DNA from 4 places in the Arthrobacter sp. SLBN-83 genome. Region 4 is predicted to be linked to each of the others. Evidence: riboswitches for the same ligand, from Rfam matches in the RefSeq annotation. Region 4 holds a riboswitch; each other region holds the start of a gene.
The links. Region 4 has a riboswitch for S-adenosylmethionine ahead of metX (homoserine O-acetyltransferase MetX). Riboswitches for the same ligand answer to the same signal wherever they lie in the genome.

Region 1 (5,889 bases), 3.5 Mb from region 4:
CACCCGCAAGGGTGGCCTGCCGTCGTCGTCATCCTGCGCTCGCCGCGCAGGTTAGTCGTTGATGAGGTCGTTCACCACGATGGTCTGGTCCCGGTCCGGCCCCACGCCGATGGCGGAGAAGCGGGTGCCGGAGAGCTTTTCCAGCGCCAGCACGTAGTTCCGGGCATTCTCCGGCAGGTCCGCAAGGGTGCGGGCGCCGGTGATGTCCTCGGTCCAGCCGTCGAAGTACTCGAAGATTGGCTTGGCGTGGTGGAACTCGGTCTGCGTCATGGGCATTTCGTCGTGCCGGACACCGTCAACGTCGTAGGCCACGCACACGGGGATCTGTTCGATGCCGGTCAGTACGTCCAGTTTGGTGACGAAGTAGTCCGTGAAGCCGTTGACGCGGGAGGCATGGCGGGCCAGGACGGCGTCGTACCAGCCGCAGCGGCGCGGCCGGCCCGTGTTGACGCCGAACTCACCGCCGGTCTTCTGCAGGTACATGCCCATCTCGTCGAAGAGTTCCGTGGGGAATGGGCCGGCGCCAACACGGGTGGTGTAGGCCTTGATGATGCCGATGGAGCGCGAGATCCGGGTGGGGCCAATGCCAGACCCCACCGACGCGCCGCCGGCGGTGGGGTTGGAGGAGGTCACGAACGGGTAGGTGCCGTGGTCCACGTCCAGGAAGGTGGCCTGGCCGCCCTCCATCAGCACCACTTTTCCTTCGTCCAGGGCGGAGTTCAGGACCAGGGTGCTGTCGATGACCAGCGGGCGGAGCCGCTCAGCATAGGACAGGAAGTACTCCACGATCTCGTCCACCACCACGCTGCGGCGGTTGTAGACCTTGACCAGGAGTTCGTTCTTCTGGCGCAGCGAGCCTTCCACCTTCTGGCGGAGGATGGATTCGTCAAAGACGTCCTGGACGCGGATGCCCAGCCGGGCCACCTTGTCCATGTAGGCGGGGCCGATGCCGCGGCCGGTGGTGCCGATGGCACGTTTGCCGAGGAAGCGTTCGGTCACCTTGTCCAGGACCTGGTGGTACGGGGCCACCAGGTGTGCGTTGGCGGAGACGCGCAGTTTGGAGGTGTCGGCGCCGCGGGCCTGCAGGCCGTCGATCTCCTGGAAGAGGGCCTCGAGGTTCACTACACAGCCGTTGCCGATGATGGGAACGGCGTTTGGGCTGAGGATGCCCGCCGGCAGCAGCTTGAGTTCGTACTTTTCACCGCCCACGACGACGGTGTGCCCGGCGTTGTTGCCGCCGTTGGGCTTGACGACGTAGTCAACACGGCCACCCAGCAGGTCGGTGGCCTTGCCTTTTCCTTCGTCGCCCCACTGGGCTCCTACGATCACAATTGCTGGCATGGGATCCTCCCCCATTCGTTCGGGCTGCCCGGGTTTGCCACGAGGTGGCGGGCCCATGCAGCGCCGTTCATGAGAATGCCCCGAACATACCGGCCTTCACGCGGCCGCAGCACGGCACGGCGAAAGAAGAGTCCCGGGGCTCTTACCACCCAAGTTTAGCCGATGGGGCACTTTGTCCATTGTTGGCCCGCCGCGGCCCCTTATGCGGGAAGGGCCGCGGCGGCCCTGGTCAGAACCGCCGCGGCGCGCCGGTGCTGCTACTCGTCCTCCGCCTCCCCTGCGGGCCGGGACGTCTGCTCGGCGAGCGTGTCCCAGAAGGAGGTGTCGGCGTCGGCAATGGAACCGTCCGCAATGGCGGCGGCGGTGGACGTCAGCGTGGTGACCGTCTGCTTGATCAGGTAGCCGTTGCTGCGCTGGCCCAGCGCGTAGCCGTCCAGGTAGTGGTCGGACATGCCGCGCATCTCGAAGAGCAAGGTGGCGATGCCGTATTCCACGGAGATGCCGTTGCGGCTGATGGTTTCGGCGCTGCCGCCCTGGTACTTGCCCAGGTGGCCCCAGCCGGTGGAGTCGACGTTATTGAAGACCACGGCACCCAGCTGCTTCGACTTTTCGACGACGGCGGGATCTGCGTTGGGGGTGGTGGGGTACAGGATGGAGCCGGAGACCAGCTTGCCGTCACGCTCAGCACGGGTGCCCTGGTGGTGCAGGTCAATCATGTAGTCGATCCGGTACTTGCGCATCACGTTGTTGTGCAGCGCCTGGGTTTCCGGCTGGACCTTGGCCACGTGGTCGCGGTTCAGGTCCACGCCCTCCGCGTTGTAGCGGGTGAGGTGCCGGTCCCCCTTGGCGAGGTAGTTGTCCAGGGAGAAGTTCACGTCCCCCATGGCGCCATCGGCGTTGAGCATTGGCAGCACCAGGATGTTCACGCCCTTGAGGATGTCCGCCGATTTGCCGGTACCCAGGTGCTTGATGACCTCCATGGCACCCTCGGTGGTGAGCTGCTCGTTGCCGTGCTGCTGGGTCAGGTAAAGGATGGTGGGCTTGGCCGGATCGGAAATGTACTTGACCAGGTGGATGTCGCGGCCCTTCACGGTCCGGCCGATGACTTCCAGTTCCATGGCCGGCTGCTTGGCGTCCTGGTCCTTCAGGAAGGAAACCATCTGGTCATAGGTGGCCAGTTTCGTTGTAGTGATCTGGCCATTGCCGTCATAGCCGGGTCCTTCGCCCACCGCGTTTGCCAGCGGTGCCGGTCCCGCCACGACAGCGAGCGCCAGGGCCCCGGAAAGGGCAAGGTTCCTGAAGGTTTGCAGGGATTTGTTCACGCTGCGGTACCTCTTCTTTGAGTGTGATGTGGTGCATGCGAGTGGGGCAGCCAGCCGTCATTTCCCTCATTTGGCTGTGACAAGAGCCAACCAAGCTGGACAAAGTCTGTCAATACGCTGGACGAATTCTGTAAGGCACAAGGAGCCGCTCGATGGATGATTATTTTGGGCGCCAAGGGAAGCCGCCGAAATAAAGCGTGCAGGACTTGCCCGGACGCGGGCTTCTCGATTTAAGTGAGAGGGAACCATCCGGAGCGGCCGAGAGACCTGGCTCGATGACGCCGCAGCAACCACGGATCAGCAGATTTGTTGCTGCCCGAAGGTGCTACTGCCAGGACCGATGGAAAGAGAGATTCCAGCATGTCCCTGAACACTGACCACATCCGCGTAACCCACGCCGGGTCCTTGCCCCGAACCCCGGAACTCATTGCCGCCAACGCCGCCAAGGAAGCCGACGGCATCTCCCCCGAATTCCTTGAGCTCCTGGAGGCTTCGGTGGTGGACATCGTCCGGCGCCAAAAAGACCTGGGCATCGACATCCCCAACGACGGCGAATACGGCCACACCATGTCCAGTTCCGTGGACTACGGCGCCTGGTGGAACTACTCGTTCTCCCGACTCGGCGGCCTGGAGCCGACCAATGTTGACCGCTGGGCCGACTCGCAGGTGCACCGCTCCTCGCCGGGCCACATCGTCCTGACCTCCTTCCCGGACCGGCGGGACCGGCAGGCGTTCAACGAGGCGTACAACGATCCCTCCTCGGGCATCCTCACCCACCGCAAGAGCGTTGCCCAGCCCAAGATCGCCGGCCCCCTGACCTACACGGGCCAGGACCTGGTGGCGTCGGACATCAGGAACCTGAAGACGGGGTTGGCTGCCGCGGGCCTCTCCGACGGTTTCGTGGCCTCGCTCTCCCCCGGCTCCTGCGCAAGGGTGGCCAACGAGTACTACAAGTCAGACGAGGAACTGGTCTACGCCTGCGCCGACGCCATGCGGGAGGAATACAAGGCGATCATCGATGCCGGCCTCACCGTGCAGCTCGATGATCCGTCACTGGCCGAGAGCTGGGACCAGATCAACCCCGAGCCCTCCCTGGAGGACTACCTGAAGTTCATCCAGCTGCGTGTCGAAGCCACCAACTGGGCCCTCCGGGATCTTCCCCAGGAACAGATCCGGTTGCACGTCTGCTGGGGCTCCTGGCACGGCCCGCACACCACGGACATCCCGTTCGCGGACATCATCGGGTCGGTGCTGCAGGTCAATGCCGGCGCCTACTCCTTTGAGGCCGCGAACGTCCGCCACGAACACGAGTGGCGGGTCTGGGAGGACACCAAACTCCCGGAGGGCAAGGTCATCATCCCCGGGGTAGTCTCGCATGCCACGAACGTGGTGGAGCACCCGGACCTGGTGGCGGACCGCATTGTCCGCTTTGCCGACGTCGTGGGCAGGGAAAATGTTATCGCCTCCACCGACTGCGGCCTGGGCGGCAGGGTCCACCCGCAGATAGCCTTTGCCAAGCTGGAAGCACTGGGCGAGGGCGCCCGCCGCGCCACCAAGCGCCTCTGGTAAACGGCCGGCCGTGCCGCCGCGCCGGCTGTTCCTTCCGTCACCGGAATGGGGCAGCCGGCGTTTCGCTTCCGGGGGCTTGCTAAACTGGAGCAGGCCGGCGAGGTCCGGCCCACCCCAACCAACCGCTGCTGATGCGTCGCGCCTCCCCGCGCCCTCATCCGGCCGCGGCAGCAACGCCAATCCCCGCAGGAGAACCAGCACTTCATGACAGCCCTGGCCCCCGAAACTTTCCACGAACAGCTCATGAGCCGCCGCTACGAACCGAGCGTTGCAGCCGTCAACGAACTGTGCGATTCCCTGCAGGAGGCCAAGCCCGGAACTGTGGTCCCCTACGTCGACCCCATGCACGACGTCGAGGAATGCCGCATTATCAGCCTCTACTCCAACATCGGCGAGGCAGATCCCTCCGGTTTCATCACCGCCGGAGACCAGGACGCCGCCACCCGTATGCTGGGCATCCAGTGGAAGCTGGGACTGCGCCCCGAGTTCGTGATGCCGTGGAACGTCCACCCGTGGCACGTCCCCGGCGAAGCCAACGGCAAGTTCACCCCGGACCAGGTCCAGGCCGGCCTGAAGCCCCTGCTGAAGTTCCTGGCCCTGGTGCCGCGTGCATCGGTCATCGTGGCGCACGGCACTGAAGCCAACCGCCTGGCAAACCTGCTTTTGAAGACCGAGGTCCCCCTGCTGTGGCGCCGCGGCCTGAAGACCTACAAGGTCCGCTCGCTGAGCGGCCGCGCGTTCGCCGGTTCCCCTGCACGCCAGGAGGAGTTCCTCGAGGACATGCGCACGGCCTACGCAGACGCCATGGCCCGCACCGGCATCGCCCGGAAGGCCTAGCGGACCAACGCGCGACGGCGGGTGGTGACTTTCACCTGAAAGTCACCACCCGCCGTCGTCATTTAAGCACGTGGCGCTTCACTTGCCCTCGATGGCCGCTTTCGCCTTGGGATCCGAGTCGTTGAGGAACTTCTCGATCCGTTCCGGCTCGTCCGCCTCGCCAATGGCCGAGGACGCCCGCCCCAGGGAGTAGAGCGCCCGCAGGAACCCGCGGTTGGGCGCGTGCTCCCATGGGATGGGTCCCACGCCGCGCCAGCCGTTGCGGCGCAGCGCGTCCAAGCCCCGGTGGTAGCCCACCCGTGAGTAGGCGTAGGAGTCGATGGTGCGCCCTTCCGACCATGCTTCCTCGGCCAGGATGGCCCAGAGCAATGAGGAGGTGGGGTGCTTTTCAACGAGGTCCAGTGCTTCGTGCCCGGCCTCCAGCTGTGCGTTGACCTCGGTCTCGGCGGGCAGGAGCGTGGGCTCCGGCCCCATCAGGTTCCGGCGGAACTCGTCCGACATCTAGAAGGTCTTTCCGGCCGAACCGAGCTGCTTGGTGGCTTCCACCACGCGGGCTGCCAGGCCGGCTTCGGCGGAGGCGCCCCAGACGCGGGGATCGTAGGTCTTCTTGTTGCCCACTTCGCCGTCCACCTTCAGGACGCCGTCGTAGTTCTTGAACATGTGGTCCGCCACGGGACGCGTGTAGGCGTACTGGGTGTCGGTGTCGATGTTCATCTTGATCACGCCGTAGGAGACGGCGTCAGCGATTTCCTGGTCGGAGGAGCCGGAGCCGCCGTGGAACACCAGGTCGAACGGGTTTTCCTTGCCGATCTTGGCGCCC
Region 2 (5,889 bases), 2.7 Mb from region 4:
GGAGGATGGCCATGGCGGCGGCAACAGTCCAGGCAGCAGGCCCGGAGAGGGTGTTGGCGCGGACATAGGTGGTGGGTGCCGCATCGGTGACAGGGCCGGTCACCATCGGCGAGGCCTTCAGCCGGTCCGCCGCCGCTTTGGCAATCTCCGGGCTTCCAGTGAGCAGCCAGCTGATGCTCGCCACACCGGTGTCCCTGGTACTGGTGCGCTCATCCCACACGACGGCGGCCGTGCGTGCGAACTCCGGGGAGGTGGCAGTTGCCACCACCTGGTCCCACCAGCCGGTTTTGATGTCGACTTCGGGCGCCCCGCCGGTTGACGGGCTGTAAAACGCCGAGGTCTGCAGGAGGAAGGGCTTCCGGTGCCCCTCGGCGTAGGTGCCATAGAAGTTTTCGCCACCGGACGCCGTCAGCATCTCCTGGAGCTCGCCGGCGCGGGGCACAGTGTTGACGGCGGCCCCGCCGGCCGTGTCGTCATGGTAGGCGGACAGACCCACCCAGTCCACGGCGTCGTCGCCGGGGTAGTACGGTGCGTAGGCGCTGTCACTTCCGTTCCAGGTCCCGTCCCCGTTCGTGTCCAGCAAGGCGAACCCCTCGCTTCCCGGCTGCGGCGCATTCCGGTTCCGGTCAAAGGGGTAGTCCTTGCCCAGGTAAGGTGCCCACACCATGGCGACCCGGCCGCCGTCGTCCTTCTTGAATGCCTTGGACACCGCCTGGAAAGCCTGCCGGTAGGCGGCGGGCTGCTGGCCCCAGCCCACCCAGCTGGTGTTCATGTCAGGAGCGAACCGGACCAGCAACTGCCCCTTGAACCCGGAGGTGAGGACCTGCACCTGCTGGGCGAAGGCTTCGGCCTCGCTGGTGCCGAGCTGGTCCAGCGGCACCGACGGCTTCACCGTGAGCAGGGCATGTGCACCTTTGGCTGCGGCCTGCTGCAGGAAGCCGTCGATGTCGTTCCGTTCCGAATCGCGGAAAGGAAAGGTGATGTCGTGGCCGAAGACGGCGGGGCTGGCGCCCAGCCGGTCGCTGAAGCCTGCGGCGGTGTCCTCGCCCCACTCAAGCACAGCACCCAGCCACGGCTTGCCCTTGTCCGGTTCCGCCGGGGCCGCCTGCGCCGGACCTGCCGGCGCCAGCACGGCCAGGAAGGCGATAACGATGGTTGCCAGATAGGCGACGGCGGAACGCGTACGGTTCCGCCACTTGGCGTGGTGGTGCGATGTGACTGCCCGCATGTTGCAAGGACCCCCCGGTACTCATTGCTGTGGAGACGGGGCTGCGCCCCCGGTAAGACTTTATCGGGCGGGCGGCCTTCGCGTGTCGCCTGGGCGCCCGGCGAATTACGGAACGTGACGACGGCGGCCGTGCGGCTTGGGAGGAGAGGTGTTACGTTTTTGGGGAGTAATGAGTACCGGCGCCAAGCCCTGACTGGCCGGTCGGCAACCCTCCCTTTCGCGGCGGGGTGCCTCAGGTGAATACTCGGCATATCGACCCATTCGAGCTGCAAGCGTGAGAGAAGGAGATCCGTCGTGTCCGACGCACCCGCCCCTGATGAGAGACTGTCCTACCGCCTGATTACCGGCGCGGACAACCGTGAATTCTGCGAGCGGATCTCCGCTGCACTCGCCGACGGGTACGTGCTGCACGGCAGTCCCGCAGCCACCTTCAACGGCACCACCGTCATCGTGGCGCAGGCCATCGTCCTTCCGGCCGCCATCGCCTCGGCGGATGCCGCCGTGGCCACTGCCGTGGACGAGCTTGAGGGCGAGTTCGACGGCGAGGGCCACGCATGAGCTACGCCGGAGACCTGACGCCGCAGGAAGCCTGGACCAAGCTGGAGCAGGGTGCCGTCCTGGTGGATGTCCGCACCGAGGGCGAATGGGCCCACATCGGCATCCCTGACACCAAGGCCACGGACAACGACCCCCTGTTCATCCAGTGGACCTTCCCCGGCGGTATCCCCAACCCGGACTTCATCAAGGACCTGACGGACCAGGCACCGGAGGACCCGCACACGGAACTGGTGTTCCTGTGCCGCTCCGGCAAGCGCTCCATCGCTGCGGCCACCGCCGCCACCCAGGCAGGTTTTACCGCCTACAGCGTCCTTGAGGGCTTCGAGGGCGATCCCGACCGCTTCGGCGAGCGGACCGTCAATGGCTGGAAGAACCGCGGCCTGCCCACCAACCTCGGAAAGAACTAAGTGAGCTTCAACCAAGACGCCCCCGGCTGGAACCCTGATACGCAGGCCGTCCGCGGCGGGCTGGACCGCAGCAACTTCCAGGAAACGTCGGAGGCCATCTTCCTCAACTCCGGCTTCGTCTACGAATCCGCGGCGGCCGCCGAACGTGCATTTACCGGCGAAGACGAGCGCTTTGTCTACTCCCGCTACGGCAACCCGTCCGTGGCCACCTTCCAGGAACGGCTCCGGCTGCTGGAAGGCACCGAAGCATGCTTCGCGACGGCCTCTGGCATGTCCGCGGTGTTCACGGCCCTGGGTGCCCTGCTGGCAGCGGGCGACCGGGTGGTGGCCGCACGCTCGCTGTTCGGTTCCTGCTTCGTGGTCCTGAACGAGATCCTGCCCCGGTGGGGTGTGGAGACGGTGTTCGTGGACGGCCCGGACCTGGACCAGTGGCGCGAAGCGCTCTCCAAGCCCACCACGGCCGTCTTCTTCGAATCCCCGTCCAACCCCATGCAGGAAATCGTGGACATCGCCGCGGTCAGCGAACTGGCGCACGCCGCCGGGGCCACCGTAGTGGCAGACAATGTCTTTGCCACTCCCCTGCTGCAGCGCTGCGGTGATCTTGGGGCGGACGTCATCGTCTACTCGGGCACCAAGCACATCGACGGCCAGGGCCGGGTGATGGGCGGTGCCATCCTGGGCACCAAGGAGTTCATCGAGGGCCCCGTGAAGCAGCTGATGCGCCACACCGGCCCCGCACTTTCCCCGTTCAACGCCTGGGTGCTGACCAAGGGCCTGGAAACCATGGGCCTGCGCGTCAACCACTCCTCCGCCACGGCCCTCCGGCTTGCCGAGTGGCTGGAGGAGCAGCCGGCCGTGAGCTGGGTGAAGTATCCGCTGCTGAAGTCGCACCCGCAGTATGGGCTGGCGGCGAAGCAGATGAGCGCCGGCGGGACGGTCCTTACCTTGGAGCTTGCTCCTTCGGGTGGGCGCTCCGGCAAGGAGGCTGCCTTCGCGCTGCTGGACGGGCTGCGGATCATCGACATCTCCAACAACCTGGGCGATTCCAAGTCCCTGATCACCCATCCCGCCACCACCACCCACCGCGCCATGGGGCCGGAAGGACGGGCGGCCATTGGGCTTAGCGATGGCGTGGTCCGCCTCTCCGTGGGCCTTGAGGACCCGGACGACCTCATCCGCGACCTGGAGCAGGCCCTGAAGCAGATCTAGGTTGTCGACGCGCTTTCCCGTTTTCGCGGCGCAGATTCCCGGGCGCGGCTTAAATGCGGGCCGCGAAAGGGAACCAGCGCGTCGAAAAGGAAGCTGCGGGTCGCGGACTGGCAAGCCACGGGCTGCCGGTCAGGACTGGCGGACCCGCAGCAGCTCGGGCACGGCCTCGACATCCGAGAGGTCAAGGGCATCGCGCATGGTGACCCTGGCAGCGTGCTTGACCACCGCACCGAAACCCATGTCATCGGGCTGCGCCACCAGGGCTTTCTCGCGCACACGGCGCTGTTCGGCGGCCCCTGTTCCGCGGGCAATGATGTCCTCCACACCCTGCCGGGCCAAAGCCAGCTCTCCCTGTTCCTGCAGGACTGGAGCCAGGTAATCCACCAGCGAACGCGCCACATCCGCGGCCGGGGCGGGGCGGAAGTTGCCGAAGTCCAGGAGCTCGCCGCTGAGCCCTTCGCTGCTGCCCTGCCAGGAAGCCATCCGCAGCAGGACCGTGGGAACGGGTGCAGGATCAACGTCCTCACGCCACTCCCTGCCGGCGGATTCCACCAGTGCCCGGACCAGCACGGCAATGAGGGCGGCGTCCTCCGCCCTTAGGCAGACGTCCGCCACCCGCACCTCAACCGTGGGGTGGTTGCGGGACAGCCGTGCGTCAAAGTAGAGCATTCCCTCGTCCAGCATCACACCGGTATCCAGCAGCCGGGTCACCACCCTTCGGTAGGCAGGGTAGGTGCCGTAGATGCCTGCCGGCCCAGCCGTGGGCCATCGGTTCCAGGCCTGGGTCCGGTAGCTTTCGAACCCGGTGGGCACGCCGTTCCAGAACGGTGAATTGGCGCTCAGCGCCGTCAGCACGGCCAGCTTGTCCCGGATGCGGTCCAGGACGGCCACGCCTTCGTCCGGCGATTCGATGTAGGTGTGCACGTGGAAGCCGCAGGTCAGCTGCTCCTGGGCAGTGAGGCCAAAGCGTTCCAGCATCCTGGCGTAGCGCGGGTCCGGGGTTGTGTGGCTCGGGGACGCCACCGGCGAGGTGGCGAGGGCCGCCACCCTGGCACCGTGCTTCCGGGCCGCCTGGTCCGCAAGGGCACGGCCGGCGCGGATCTGTTCCAGGAGGCTGCCGTAATCCAGGCACGGCCGGGTCTGCGTCTCGATCTGCTCAAGCTTCAGCTCGGCACTCAGGCCCAACTCGTCGTCGTGATCCCCGCGGGTCCCGGCGTGATGGGTGTCCGGGTCCAGGGGGAGATCGTCCGCCGCAACGCGATGGCTGGCCAGGAGGGCGTCAGCCAGCGCAAGCGGTTCTCCGGACTCCGGATCAACGATCAGGAGTTCTTCCTCTACGCCGAACGTACGCATACGAACATTCTGCGGCAGCGCCGGGGCATTGGAACTGTCACACGCGGTTCATGACGAACCGTGAATGCCTAGTCCTGGAAGTACTCCACCTTGGCGCCGATGGTGTTCAATCGCTCCGCCAGGTCCTCGTAGCCGCGTTCAATCACGTAGATGTTCCGCAGTTCGGAGACACCGCGGGCGGCAAGCATGGCCAGCAGCAGGCAGGCCGCCGGACGGAGTGCGGGCGGGCAGCCCACCTCGGCGGCCCGCCACTTGGTGGGCCCGTTGACGTAGATCCGGTGCGGGTCCAGGAGCTGCACCTGCGCGCCGAGCCGGTTCAGCTCCGTCAGGTAGATTGCCCGGTTTTCGTAGACCCAGTCGTGGATCATGGTCTGTCCGTGGGCGTTCGCCGCAATGACGGCAAAGAACGGCAGGTTGTCGATGTTCAGCCCGGGGAAGGGCATGGGGTGGATCTTGTCCTCTGGGGCACGCAGCTCGGAGGGTTTGGTGGTGACGTCCACCAGGCGGGTGCGGCCGTTGCGGGCCATGTATTCGCCCGAAACCTCAAGCTTCTGCCCCATTTGACCCAGGGTGGCCAGCTCGATTTCCATGAACTCGATGGGAACGCGCCGGACTGTGACTTCGGAGTTGGTGACGATGCCGGCCGTGATCAGGCTCATGGCCTCGATGGGATCCTCGGAGGGGAAGTACTCGATGTCGGCGTCGATTTCGGGCCGGCCGGTGATCTTCAGGGTGGTGGTGCCCACGCCCTCGATGGTGACGCCGAGCATCTGCAGGTAGAAGCAGAGGTCCTGGACCATGTAGTTGGGGCTGGCGTTGCGGATCACGGTTGTTCCCGGCCGGTGCGCCGCCGCCATGATCGCATTCTCGGTGACGGTGTCGCCCCGCTCGGTGAGGACGAAGGAGCGGTCGCGGGTGTCGGCAGGGGGCGCCTGGACGGTGTAGAAACCGGCCGTGGCTTCCACCGAGAGGCCGAACTCGCGCAGGGCCTGCATGTGGGGCTCCACCGTGCGCGTGCCCAGGTCACAGCCGCCGGCGTAGGGCAGCCGGTATTCCCGCGACTCGTCCAGCATGGGGCCGAGCAGCATGATGACGCTGCGGGTCCTGCGGGCCGCGTCCACGTCCATCGCTTCC
Region 3 (5,889 bases), 1.4 Mb from region 4:
TCCGCACGCCCGCAAGCGGCCTATGGGGACCATCATCGAGGCCCTGAAAGCTCTGGGTGTTGCCGTTGCCTCCGAAGACGGCTCCGCACCGTCATCGCTCCCGTTCACCGTGGAAGGCAAGGGCTCGGTCCGGGGCGGCCATCTGGTGATTGACGCCAGCGCATCGTCGCAGTTCGTTTCCGCCCTCCTCCTGGTGGGGGCGAGGTTCGACGAGGGCCTGCACCTGGAGCACGTGGGGAAGCCGGTGCCCAGCCTGGACCACATCAACATGACCGTGGCTGTCCTGCGCGGTGCGGGCGTCTCGGTGGACAACTCCGTTCCCAATCATTGGGTGGTGGCGCCCGGGCCGATCCGCGCCTTCGACCAGCGGATCGAGCAGGACCTTTCCAACGCCGGTCCGTTCCTGGCAGCCGCGCTGGCTTCGAAGGGTACGGTGCGGATTCCCAACTGGCCGGCGGAGACCCAGCAGGTGGGAGACCTGTGGCGCGACATCCTCGCGAAAATGGGCGCAGACGTTACCCTGGCCGACGGGGTCCTGACCGTCACCGGCGGCGAGGAGATCAAGGGCGGCACCTTCGCCGACACCAGCGAGCTTGCGCCTACGGTGGCAGCCCTGTGTGCGCTGGCCACCGGCCCCTCCCGGCTCACCGGGATCGCCCACCTGCGCGGACACGAGACGGACCGGCTCGCGGCCCTGGTGACGGAAATCAACCGGCTTGGCGGAGACGCAGAGGAAACCAGCGACGGCCTGGTGATCCGTCCCGCCCGACTGCATGCCGGCGTCGTCCGCAGTTATGCTGACCACCGCATGGCCACTGCCGGCGCCATCCTGGGCCTGGCGGTGGAGGGGGTGCAGGTGGAGGACATTGCCACCACCGCCAAGACCATGCCTGATTTCCCCCAGCTATGGGCAGGCATGCTGGCCCAGGACGCCGCGGCGGCATCCGGACCGGAGGAGCCCAGCGGTGGCGCGGCGCACTGACTCCTGGGACGAATCCGACGTCCGAATCCGGCCGAACAAGAAGGGTTCCAGGCCCCGCACCAAGGACCGGCCCAGCCACGACGACGCCGTCACCGGACGGATCATCACCGTGGACCGCGGCCGGTACACGGCAGTGGTGGGTGAGGACTCGAAGAACGAACGAGTGGTGATTGCGGCACGCGCCCGCGAACTTCGCCGCTCGCCGGTGGTTGCCGGCGACTTTGTCTCGCTTGTGGGAGACGTGTCGGGAGCGCCGGACACGCTGGCCCGCCTGGTGAAGATCCAGGACCGCAAAACGCTCCTGCGCCGCAGCGCCGACGACACAGACCCGATCGAACGTGCCGTGGTGGCCAACGCGGACCAGCTGGTGATCGTGGTGGCGGCGGCCAACCCTGAGCCGCGGACCGGATTCATCGATCGTGCCCTGGTGGCCGCGTACGACGCCGGCATCGAACCGATCCTGCTGGTCACCAAGGCCGACGTCAAGGACCCCGCGGAACTGTTGTCCAACTACACCCACCTGGACTTCCCGGTGATCATCAGCCGGACGGCTGACGCCCAGGCCTCGGGCATCGATGCGCGCTCCGACGACGGCCTTTCGGCCCGGTTGGACAGCGCCGCCGTGGCCGAGCTTCGCGCGCACCTGGACGGCCAGGTCACGGTCATGCTCGGACATTCGGGCGTGGGCAAGTCCACCATGGTCAACGCGTTGACCGGGGCCGAGCGGGCCACCGGCGGAGTCAACGCGGTGACCGGCCGGGGCCGGCATACATCGTCGTCGGCCCTGGCGCTGCGCCTGGCGGACGCGCCGGCCGGCAGCTGGATCATCGATACCCCGGGCATCAGATCCTTCGGTTTGGCCCACGTGGACCCTGACCGGATCCTGCGCTCTTTCCCGGACCTCTCCCCCGGCATCGAGAACTGCGAACGGGGCTGCAAGCACACGGCAACTGCAGTGGACTGCGGCCTCGACGACTGGGTGGCGGACGGACACGCAGGTCCCACTGGTCCCGCACGGCTCGCCTCGCTGCGGCGGCTGCTCGGCACGGATCCAAGGATGGAAGCACAGGAAACCAAAGAGCTCGGCAGCGTCAACTGACGCGTTCTCCCCGGAAGAAGCATGGGCAGACGGTAGTTTGGAACCATGATCCAACCCGCTTCGAGCTACAACGATGACCTGCGCCTGGCACATGTCCTGGCCGACTCCGTGGATGACCAGACCATGAGCCGCTTCAAGGCCCTGGACCTCCACGTTGAGACCAAGCCGGACCTGACCCCGGTCACCGATGCGGACAAGGCCGCCGAGGAAGCGATCCGCGGGCAGCTCTCACGTTCCCGCCCCCGTGACGCGGTCCTGGGCGAAGAGTTCGGCAGCACGGGCCACGGTTCGCGGCGCTGGATCATCGACCCCATTGACGGGACCAAGAACTTTGTCCGCGGCGTTCCGGTCTGGGCTACCCTGATCGCCCTCGTTGACGAGGGCGAGCCGGTGGTGGGCGTGGTCAGCGCCCCGGCCCTGGGCAAGCGCTGGTGGGCGGCAAAAGGGATGGGCGCGTACATGGGCAGGTCGCTGGCGGCTGCCACCCGGCTCCGCGTCTCCAACGTCTCCAGCCTCGCCGATGCCTCCCTCTCCTACTCCAGCCTCACTGGATGGAAGGAACGGGGAAACCTCGACGAGTTCCTGGGCCTCACCGAGGACGTGTGGCGGACCCGCGCCTATGGGGATTTTTGGTCGTACTGCATGGTGGCCGAGGGCTCCGTGGACATCGCCTGCGAACCGGAACTGAACCTTTACGACATGGCCGCCCTGGTGCCGATCGTGGTGGAGGCCGGCGGCCGTTTCACGTCTTTGGAAGGCGAGGACGGCCCCTTTGGCGGGAACGCCCTGGCCACCAACTCCATCCTGCACTCGGAGGTGCTGCACCGCCTGAACCCTTACCTGGACGATTTGCTGTAACAGTTGACGTTCCAGTGGGAAAACGAATAAAGCGACGACGGACACCTTCCAAAGGAGGTGTCCGCCGTCGTTTATTCGGCGGCGCGTAACAAAGGGCTTAACAATCGTTGCTGGTTCAGTCTTGGCCGCCGCATGTCCTACGCTTTTATCCAGGTCACGAGTGCCAGCGCTAAACCCCGGTTTGCTGGCCGGCAACCCTCCATTCGCGGTGGGGTGCCCCGGGTGACGACCAGGCCGGTCCGGAGCGGATGCGGCAAGCGCGGATTCCACTTTGCCGGAGTCCTGTATTCAAGTGAGGTCTCTGTGACAACTGCCACCGTCTCCCCCCAGCCCGCCATCACCGAAGCCACCGTTGCTGCTGAACGCCACGCAATACGGCCCCTCGCGGCGGTCACCGGCGCGGAAATCCAGGCGCCGCTCATCACCGGCGGCCACGTGCGGTACGCGAACCTTGACTATGGCGCCTCCGCCCCCGCGCTCTCCGTGGTGTCCGCCTACCTGAACGAGATCCTGCCCTACTACGCAAGCGTCCACCGCGGGGCAGGGTACGCCTCCCAGATCAGCACCTCGGTTTACGAGAACGCGCGCAGCATTGTCCGCGATTTCGTCGGGGGCCGCCCGGACGACTCGGTCATCTTCACCCGCAACACCACGGACTCGCTGAACCTCCTGGCAGGTTGCCTTCCCATCAGCGATGGCCGGCCCGCCGGCGATGTGCTCTACCTGGACATCGAACACCACGCCAACCTGCTGCCCTGGCAGGGCGTACCGCACCGGAGCATCGTCGCCGCGGACACGCTCACCGGCACCCTCGACGCTGTCCGCGCCGAGCTGGAGCAGGGCGGGGTCAGCCTGCTGGCAGTCACCGGCGCATCAAACGTCACCGGCGAGATCCTTCCCATCCGGGCCCTGGCCACGCTGGCCCACCAGCACGGTGCACGGATCGTAGTGGATGCGGCGCAGCTGGCACCGCACCGCCGGGTGGACATCAGCGACGACGGCATAGATTACCTCGCGTTTTCCGGCCACAAGCTGTACGCACCGTTCGGCGCCGGTGTCCTGGTGGGACGCCCTGACTGGCTGGACGCGGGCGTCCCCCACCTTGCCGGCGGCGGCGCGGTAAAGGAAGCAAAGCTCGACGGCGTCAGCTGGGCCACCGGCCCTGCCCGCCATGAGGGGGGCTCACCGAACGTCCTCGGAGCCGCCACCCTGGCCCGCGCCACGCAGGTGATCGCGGCGCTGGACCAGGACCGGTGGCATGCCCACGAATCCGCCATCCGTTCCTTCCTGGTGGAGGGACTGAAGGACATTGACGGCGTCACGGTCCACCAGATCTTCAAGGACAGCAACCCGGAAACGGACACCATCGGCGTGGTCAACTTCTCCGTGGAGGGCTACGACGCGGGGCTGGTGGCGGCCTACCTCGCCGCCGAGCACGGCGTGGGCCTGCGCGATGGACGCTTTTGCGCCCATCCCCTTCTGAAGCGCCTTGGCCTGCCGTCCGGCTCGCTTCGGGCAAGCTTCGGCGTCGGATCACGGCTGGAGGATGCCGAACGCCTCCTCACGGGCATCCGCTCGCTGCGCAGCGAAGGGCTGGGCTGGGACTACGTGGTGGACGCCGGCCGGTGGGTGCCCGCCAACGATGCCCGCACCTACCCGCACTGGGCACCGAACACCCCGGGGACGGCCGGCGCAGCGCCCTGCATCGACGACTAGGCAGTTCCAGGGAAGGGGTGCACCCTTCCAGCAGCAACCGGCGACCGTCCGTGCGGTAAATTCAAAGGGAGATCACTGGCAGCACAGAAGGAGGCCACGCGTGGTTCGGGGTGGCCCCAGGCTCGATCACGGGCGGCGCCGGGAGCTCGGGCAGAGCTTCCAGGACGGCGGCAGGCACTACCATCGCATCCGCCCGGGATACCCGGAGGAATCGGTCCGCTGGCTGGTGCCCACCGATGCCAAGGACGCGCTGGACGTCGGCGCGGGGACCGGAAAGTTCACCTCGTTGCTGCTGGACCTGGGACTGGACGTCACCGCCGTCGACCCCTCCGCGGACATGCTTGCCCAGCTGACGGCCCACTGCCCGGGCGCCAGGGCTGTGGTGGGAACCGCCGAGGCGACCGGCCTGCCCGACTCGTGTTTCGACGTCGTTACCGTTGCCCAGGCCTGGCACTGGTGCGACCCGCTGGCCGCAAGTAACGAGCTGGCCCGGGTGCTGCGCCCGCACGGAACCCTCGGCCTGGTCTGGAACCAGCTGGACACCTCGGTGCCCTGGGTACACCGCCTTTCCCGGATCATGCACGCAGGTGACGTGTACCGGCCGGGCCACAAACCCGTGGTGGGGCCTGAATTCCACGGGCTCGAAGGACACGTCACCCACTGGCAGGACACCGTGACCGCCAGGGACCTGATGGAGCTCACCAAGTCGCGCAGCTACTACCTGCGGGCCAATGAGGCAACGAGGGCCAAGGTCCTGGCCAACCTGGACTGGTACCTGCACGAGCACCTTGCGTACGTCCCCGACCAGCAGATCCAACTTCCCTACCTCACGTTGGCGTGGCGCGCCGTGAGGGCATGACCGGCGCAGCGCACCGTGCCGCCACAGCTCAACCGGTAGGCTTGGACCTGTGAAGACCAGCGCGCCCTCATCCTCCATCGAGGATTACGTCAAGGTCATCTATTCGTTCACTGAATGGCAGGACAAGCCCATCACGTCCTCGCAGCTGGCACAGAGGCTGGGAGTGGCCAATTCCTCGGTTTCCGAGATGGTCCGCAAGCTCAAGGACCAGGGCCTGGTGGACCACAAACCGTACAGCGCCGTCACCCTCACCGAAGCCGGCCTGCGGCTGGCCCTGGCCATGGTCCGCCGCCACCGGCTGATCGAGACTTACCTCGTCCAGCGCCTCGGCTATAGCTGGGACGAAGTCCACGACGAAGCTGAACAGCTGGAGCA
Region 4 (5,889 bases):
CCCGCCAGATCCACGCCGGCCAGGAAGTGGACAGTGCCGCGGGAGCCCGTGCGCTGCCCATCTACCAGACCACATCCTTCGTGTTCCCTACGGCCGAGAGCGCAGCAAACCGCTTCGCACTGTCCGAGCTCGCGCCCATCTACACCCGCATCGGCAACCCGACGCAGGACGCCGTGGAACAGCGGATCGCCAGCCTTGAAGGTGGCCTCGCTGCGCTGCTGCTGAGCTCCGGCCAGGCCGCCGAAACATTCGCGGTGCTCAACATCGCCGAGGCAGGGGACCATATCGTGGCCAGCCCCAGCCTCTACGGCGGTACCTACAATTTGTTCGCCCACACCCTGAAGAAGTTCGGTATTTCCGTCACGTTCGTGGACGATCCCGACAACCTGGACCAGTGGCGCAACGCCGTCCAGCCCAACACCAAGCTCTTCTTCGGTGAAGTGGTCTCCAACCCGCGCCAGGACGTCCTGGACATCGAGGGCATCTCCGAGGTCGCCCACCAGGCCGGCGTGCCCCTCATCGTGGACAACACCCTCTCCACCCCATACCTGATCCGCCCGCTGGAGTGGGGAGCGGACATCGTGATCCACTCAGCCACTAAATACCTGGGCGGCCACGGTACAGCCATCGCCGGCGTGATCGTCGATTCCGGTAAATTCGATTTCAGCAAGGACCCGGAACGGTTCCCAAGCTTCAACACCCCGGATCCCACCTACAACGGGCTGGTCTACGCCCGGGACCTGGGAGCCGACGGCGCGTTGGGGGCCAACCTCTCCTACATCCTCAAGGCGCGCGTCCAGCTCCTGCGCGACCTGGGCTCGGCGGTCTCGCCTTTCAATGCCTTCCTGATTTCCCAGGGCCTGGAGACATTGAGCCTGCGGGTGGAACGCCACGTGGCCAACGCCACCGAGGTGGCGCGCTGGCTTGAGGCAAGGGACGACGTCGAATCGGTCGCCTACGCCGGGCTGCCATCCAGCCCCTGGTACGAGCGTGGCCGCAAGTACGGCCCCAAGGGTACGGGCGCCGTCGTCGCCTTCAACCTGGCCGGCGGAGCGGAGGCGGGCAAACGCTTCGTCGACGCCCTGGAACTGCACTCCCACGTGGCCAACATCGGCGACGTGCGCTCCCTGGTCATCCACCCGGCGTCGACCACGCACAGCCAGCTCTCGCCCGAGCAGCAGGCGGTGGCCGGGGTGCACCCGGGACTCGTCAGGCTTTCCGTGGGTCTGGAACACATCGACGACATCCTGGCCGACCTGGAAGCAGGCTTCAGGGCTGCGAAAAGCGCCTAGAAGCGTAAAGCACGACGCCGGGCCTCCACTTGGGCGGTAAGGCGGGGCGGGCAGCAAGCCGGGAAGTCATAACCAGTCACACTCTTGGCTTGGACCGGGTGGTGTTTCGTACACTCGATCCAGGTCATGAGTGCCAGTGACAGCCCCGGCTTGCTGGCCGGCAACCCTCCTTCCGCGGTGGGGTGCCCCGGGTGAGGACCTGGCCTGCCGGTCAGACGACGGCAGGCAAGCGCGTAGAAGAGGTCTGCCATGACGGTTACCGTCGCCCCAACCACCATCCCCGAACACGGAATTGTCCGCTACGCCTCCATTGGGGGACTGGAGCTCGAGGCCGGGGGATACCTGCCCGACGTAACGCTGGCCTACGAAACCTGGGGCACCCTCAACGCGGATGCCAGCAACGCCGTCCTGATCGAGCACGCGCTCACCGGCAGCACCCACGTGACCCGCGGTGACACCGACGAAGAAGGCTGGTGGGAACAGCTGGCCGGCCCCGGCGCCCCCGTGGACACCAACCGTTTCTTCGTGGTGTCCATCAACATCGTTGGCGGCTGCTACGGCTCCACCGGCCCCTCCTCGCCCGCCCCCGACGGAGCGCCCTGGGGCTCGCGCTTCCCCCTGGTCACGCTGCGGGACAGCACCGTGGCCGAGGCCCGGCTGGCAGACCAGTTGGGGATCAAGAGCTGGTTCGCGGTCCTTGGCGGCTCCATGGGCGGTGCCCGCGCACTGGAATGGGCGGTGACCTACCCGGAAAGGGTTCAGCGCTGCGCCGTGATCTCCGTGGGTGCGGCGAGCACTGCGGAGCAGATCGCCTTCGCCCAGGCCCAAACCCTGGCCATCCGGCAGGATCAAAACTTCAACGGCGGCGACTACTACGGCGGTCCCTGCCCTGAACAGGGCCTGGCCCTTGCCCGGCGCATCGCCCACATCACGTACAGGTCCGCCGCGGAACTGGAAGGCCGCTTCGGCCGGTCAGCCCAGGCATCCGAGTCGCCCCTGCAGGGCGAAGTGTTGGCAGCCCGCGGCCGCTACCAGGTGGAAAGCTACCTGGACCACCAGGGCAATAAGCTCGTGAAGCGCTTTGACGCCAACAGCTACATCGCCCTGACCGAAGCGCTGATGAGCCATGACGTCTGCCGCGGGCGGGGGACCCTGGCCGAAACCCTGGCCGGTACTACTGCACGCTTCTTCGTGGCCGCCGTCGACTCCGACCGGCTCTACTTCCCAAGCCAGTCGCGGGAGCTTGCGCAGGCGCTGCCCGGCGAGGTGGACGTCCACATCATCCAGGCGCCCATTGGCCACGACGGATTCCTTACCGAGATCGGCCAGCTGGGGCCGCAGCTCCGGAGCAGCTTCCTGGCCTAGTACCACCCAGCAAACCACCAGCAATGTGCATCCCTGCAGATGCCTTCTGCACTAATGGGCGTTGAGGTTGCACGGGCAGGCAGACCATACTCATCGAAGCCGCTTTTCGTGGTGTACATCACACGCGGCTGCCATCGACTGTCCCCATGGTGTCGACGACGACGCCGAAGGAGTTCGCATGAGTACGGAACGCTCCGCCGCAAGGCGCACCGAGGAAACCGACGTCAAGGCATCAGGCCTGAAGAAGGTGGTGACGGCCTCCATGGCCGGCACCGTCGTGGAGTGGTACGAGTTCTTCCTCTACGCATCGGCCGCCACCCTGGTGTTCGGAAAGGCCTTCTTCCCCAACGCCGGGACCGAACTGGACGGCATCATCGCCGCCTTCCTTACCTACGCCGTCGGCTTCGTGGCCCGTCCCATCGGCGGCATCGTCTTTGGCCACTTCGGCGACAAGTTCGGCCGCAAGCAGCTGCTGCAGCTGAGCATCGTCCTGGTGGGAGTCTCCACCTTCCTCATGGGCTGCCTGCCCACATTCGCGCAGATCGGCTACTGGGCTCCGGCGCTGCTGGTCATCCTCCGGTTTGCGCAGGGCTTCGCTGTTGGCGGGGAATGGGGCGGCGCCGTCCTCCTCGTGGCAGAGCACAGCCCCAGCAAGTCCCGCGGGTTCTGGGCCAGCTGGCCGCAGTCAGCGGTGCCCCTGGGCAACCTCCTCGCCACGGCCGTGCTGTTCGTCCTGTCCTCCACCCTGACCCAGGAAGCCTTCCTCGGATGGGGCTGGCGCGTTGCCTTCTGGCTGTCCGCGGTGATCGTCCTGATCGGCTACTACATCCGGACCAAGGTCAACGATGCCCCCATCTTCCTTGAGGCCCGCAAGGAAGTGGACGCCGGCCATAAGGGCTACGGCGTGGCCGAGGTCTTCCGCCGCTACCCGCGCGGGGTCTTCACCGCCATGGGCCTGCGCTTCGCGGAAAACATCCTGTACTACCTGGTGGTGACGTTCTCCATCACCTACCTCAAGACCGTGGTGCAGGCGGACACTACCCGCATCCTCCTCCTGCTGCTCCTGGCCCACGCCGTCCACTTCGCCGTGGTGCCCATGATCGGCAAGCTCTCGGACCGCTTTGGCCGCAAGCCCGTCTACATGGCCGGCGCCGTCATGGGTGCCACGTGGGGCTTCTTTGCCTTCCCGATGATGGACACAAAGAACGACTTCATCATCCTGGCGTCCATCATGATCGGCCTGGTGTTCCACGCCTTTATGTACGCCGGCCAACCTGCCATCATGGCGGAAATGTTCCCCACCCGGATGCGCTACTCCGGCGTCTCCCTGGGCTACCAGGTGACCTCGATAGTTGCCGGCTCCCTGGCCCCCATCATCGCCGCCTCACTTCTGGCCACCTACAAGTCCTCGGTTCCCGTGGCCGTCTACCTGCTCATCGCCTGCGCCATCACCGCCGTCGCGGTCTTCTTCCTGAAGGAGACCCGCGGCGTCTCACTCCACGACGTGGATGCCGCCGACGCCCAGGGCACCGCCGACCTGTTGGCCGCCAGCAAGAAGTAGGGGTCCCATGAAAGCCGCCGTCCTGTACGCAACCGTCCCCGCCACTGGAGACGCCTCCGGTAAACGCAGCTACGCCGACGCCCGGCCACTGCTGGTGCAGGAGCTCCAGCAGCCGGAGCCCCGGGCGGGTGAACTGGGGGTTGCCATCACCTATTCGAGCCTGTGCCACTCCGATCTCTCCGTGGTGGACGGCTCAAGGGTCCGGCCGCTTCCCATGGCCCTGGGCCATGAGGCGGTGGGGCGCGTAGTGTCCGTGGGCCAAGGTGTGGAGGACGTGTCCGTTGGCGACCACGTGGTGTTGGTGTTCGTACCCAGCTGCGGCCATTGCCGGGCCTGCCTGGCCGGCCGGCCCGCGCTTTGCCACCGGGCAGCTGAGGTGAACGGATCCGGTGACCTGCTCCATGGTCCGGCACTGTTGCGGACGCCGGAGGGGGAGCGCATCAACCATCACCTGGGTGTCTCGGCCTTCGCGGATTACGCAGTGGTTGCGCGGGAATCAGTGGTGGTGATTGACGACGACGTCCCGGACACGGTCGCGGCAATGTTTGGTTGCGCCGTGCTCACCGGAATGGGCGCGGTGTTCAACACGGCGGGAGTCAGCCAGGGACAGCACGTGGCAGTGTTCGGCCTGGGCGCGGTGGGCCTTTCCGTCGTCATGGCGGCACGCCTGGCCGGAGCTGCCAGCGTGATTGCCATCGACCCGAACCAGGGAAAACACCAGCTGGCCCGTGATGCCGGTGCCACCGCGGTGGGTACGCCGGACGACGCCGGCCGGCTGATTGGCGAAGCTTCGGGCGACGGAGTGGACGTTGCCATCGAGGCGGTGGGCTCGGCAGGGGTGATCGCGTCCTGCCTGGAGCGGGTCACCCGGGGTGGGGCGGTGGTCTCGGTGGGCCTTCCGCATCCGTCCGCCGAGTTGACCGTCCCGGCCCTCCAGTTCGCGGGAGCAGGCAAGCGGCTGCTGGGCTCCTACATGGGTGATGCCGTTCCCGCCCGCGACATCCCCAAGTACCTGGGGTACTGGCGGGAGGGGAGGCTGCCGGTTGAGCTGCTGCACACGGACACGCGGCCACTGAGCGAAATCAACGAGGGCCTGGACGCGCTCGCAGCCGGGGAGGTAGTGCGCCGGCTCTTCCAGGCCTGACTCAGCCGGCCAGCAGTCCCGCGCGCTCCTTCAGCTCTTCCTTCAAGGCCGCGATCACCGCCTGCACGCGGCCCGACCGGAGCGACTCCGGACGGGCAACGGCCCAGATGGGGAGCTGGCGCTCAAAGTCGCCGGCCAGGACGGGAACGAAATCCTCCCGGTCCGCCACCATGAAGTTGGGCAGCAGGCCAATGCCGGCGCCCTGGCGTACCGCCTCCACTTGGGCGAAGACGCTGGTGGCCTGGAAGCTTGTTCGGGGCATTGGCAGCTGCGATGACCAGCGGGGGCCCAGTTCCGCCACCTGGAGCGCAGACTCGACGTAAGAGACAAACGCGTGCTGCCCCACGCCGTCGAGCGTTTCCGGAAGGCCGTGCCGCGCTGCATAGTCCTGGCTGGCGTAGAGGCGCAGGTAGTAGTTGCTCAGGAAGATGGTCTGGGCAGTGCTGACGTCGGCCCGGCCCACCACGATCTCCAGGTCCACCCCGGACCGGTTCTGGCTGACTTTCCGGGTGGCGCTCAGCATTTCG

Region 1: it holds a riboswitch for S-adenosylmethionine, as region 4 does, so the genes downstream of both, FBY30_RS03735 (cobalamin-independent methionine synthase II family protein) here and metX (homoserine O-acetyltransferase MetX) in region 4, are expected to answer to the same signal.
Region 2: it holds a riboswitch for S-adenosylmethionine, as region 4 does, so the genes downstream of both, FBY30_RS07815 (DUF1737 domain-containing protein) here and metX (homoserine O-acetyltransferase MetX) in region 4, are expected to answer to the same signal.
Region 3: it holds a riboswitch for S-adenosylmethionine, as region 4 does, so the genes downstream of both, FBY30_RS13905 (aminotransferase class V-fold PLP-dependent enzyme) here and metX (homoserine O-acetyltransferase MetX) in region 4, are expected to answer to the same signal.

Annotation. Positions count from the first base shown of each region.
Region 1 is NZ_VFMX01000001.1:839,573-845,461, forward strand. Features, by position in the region: gene FBY30_RS03725 (adenylosuccinate synthase) at 52-1,341, opposite strand; gene FBY30_RS03730 (M14 family zinc carboxypeptidase) at 1,599-2,663, opposite strand; SAM riboswitch class I at 2,906-3,010, shown strand; gene FBY30_RS03735 (cobalamin-independent methionine synthase II family protein) at 3,024-4,232, shown strand; gene FBY30_RS03740 (uracil-DNA glycosylase) at 4,437-5,069, shown strand; gene FBY30_RS03745 (DUF3151 domain-containing protein) at 5,148-5,570, opposite strand; gene fbaA (class II fructose-bisphosphate aldolase) at 5,571-5,889, opposite strand, start outside.
Region 2 is NZ_VFMX01000001.1:1,711,385-1,717,273, reverse strand. Features, by position in the region: gene opgC (OpgC domain-containing protein) at 1-1,228, opposite strand, end outside; SAM riboswitch class IV at 1,394-1,509, shown strand; gene FBY30_RS07815 (DUF1737 domain-containing protein) at 1,523-1,786, shown strand; gene FBY30_RS07810 (rhodanese-like domain-containing protein) at 1,783-2,193, shown strand; gene FBY30_RS07805 (O-succinylhomoserine sulfhydrylase) at 2,194-3,402, shown strand; gene FBY30_RS07800 (glutamate--cysteine ligase 2) at 3,532-4,755, opposite strand; gene FBY30_RS07795 (UDP-N-acetylglucosamine 1-carboxyvinyltransferase) at 4,824-5,889, opposite strand, start outside.
Region 3 is NZ_VFMX01000001.1:2,974,008-2,979,896, reverse strand. Features, by position in the region: gene aroA (3-phosphoshikimate 1-carboxyvinyltransferase) at 1-982, shown strand, start outside; gene rsgA (ribosome small subunit-dependent GTPase A) at 966-2,081, shown strand; gene hisN (histidinol-phosphatase) at 2,127-2,939, shown strand; SAM riboswitch class IV at 3,092-3,205, shown strand; gene FBY30_RS13905 (aminotransferase class V-fold PLP-dependent enzyme) at 3,243-4,655, shown strand; gene FBY30_RS13900 (class I SAM-dependent methyltransferase) at 4,756-5,514, shown strand; gene FBY30_RS13895 (metal-dependent transcriptional regulator) at 5,564-5,889, shown strand, end outside.
Region 4 is NZ_VFMX01000001.1:4,369,219-4,375,107, reverse strand. Features, by position in the region: gene FBY30_RS20460 (bifunctional o-acetylhomoserine/o-acetylserine sulfhydrylase) at 1-1,292, shown strand, start outside; SAM riboswitch class IV at 1,415-1,530, shown strand; gene metX (homoserine O-acetyltransferase MetX) at 1,542-2,657, shown strand; gene FBY30_RS20450 (MFS transporter) at 2,836-4,218, shown strand; gene FBY30_RS20445 (alcohol dehydrogenase catalytic domain-containing protein) at 4,226-5,362, shown strand; gene FBY30_RS20440 (LysR family transcriptional regulator) at 5,364-5,889, opposite strand, start outside.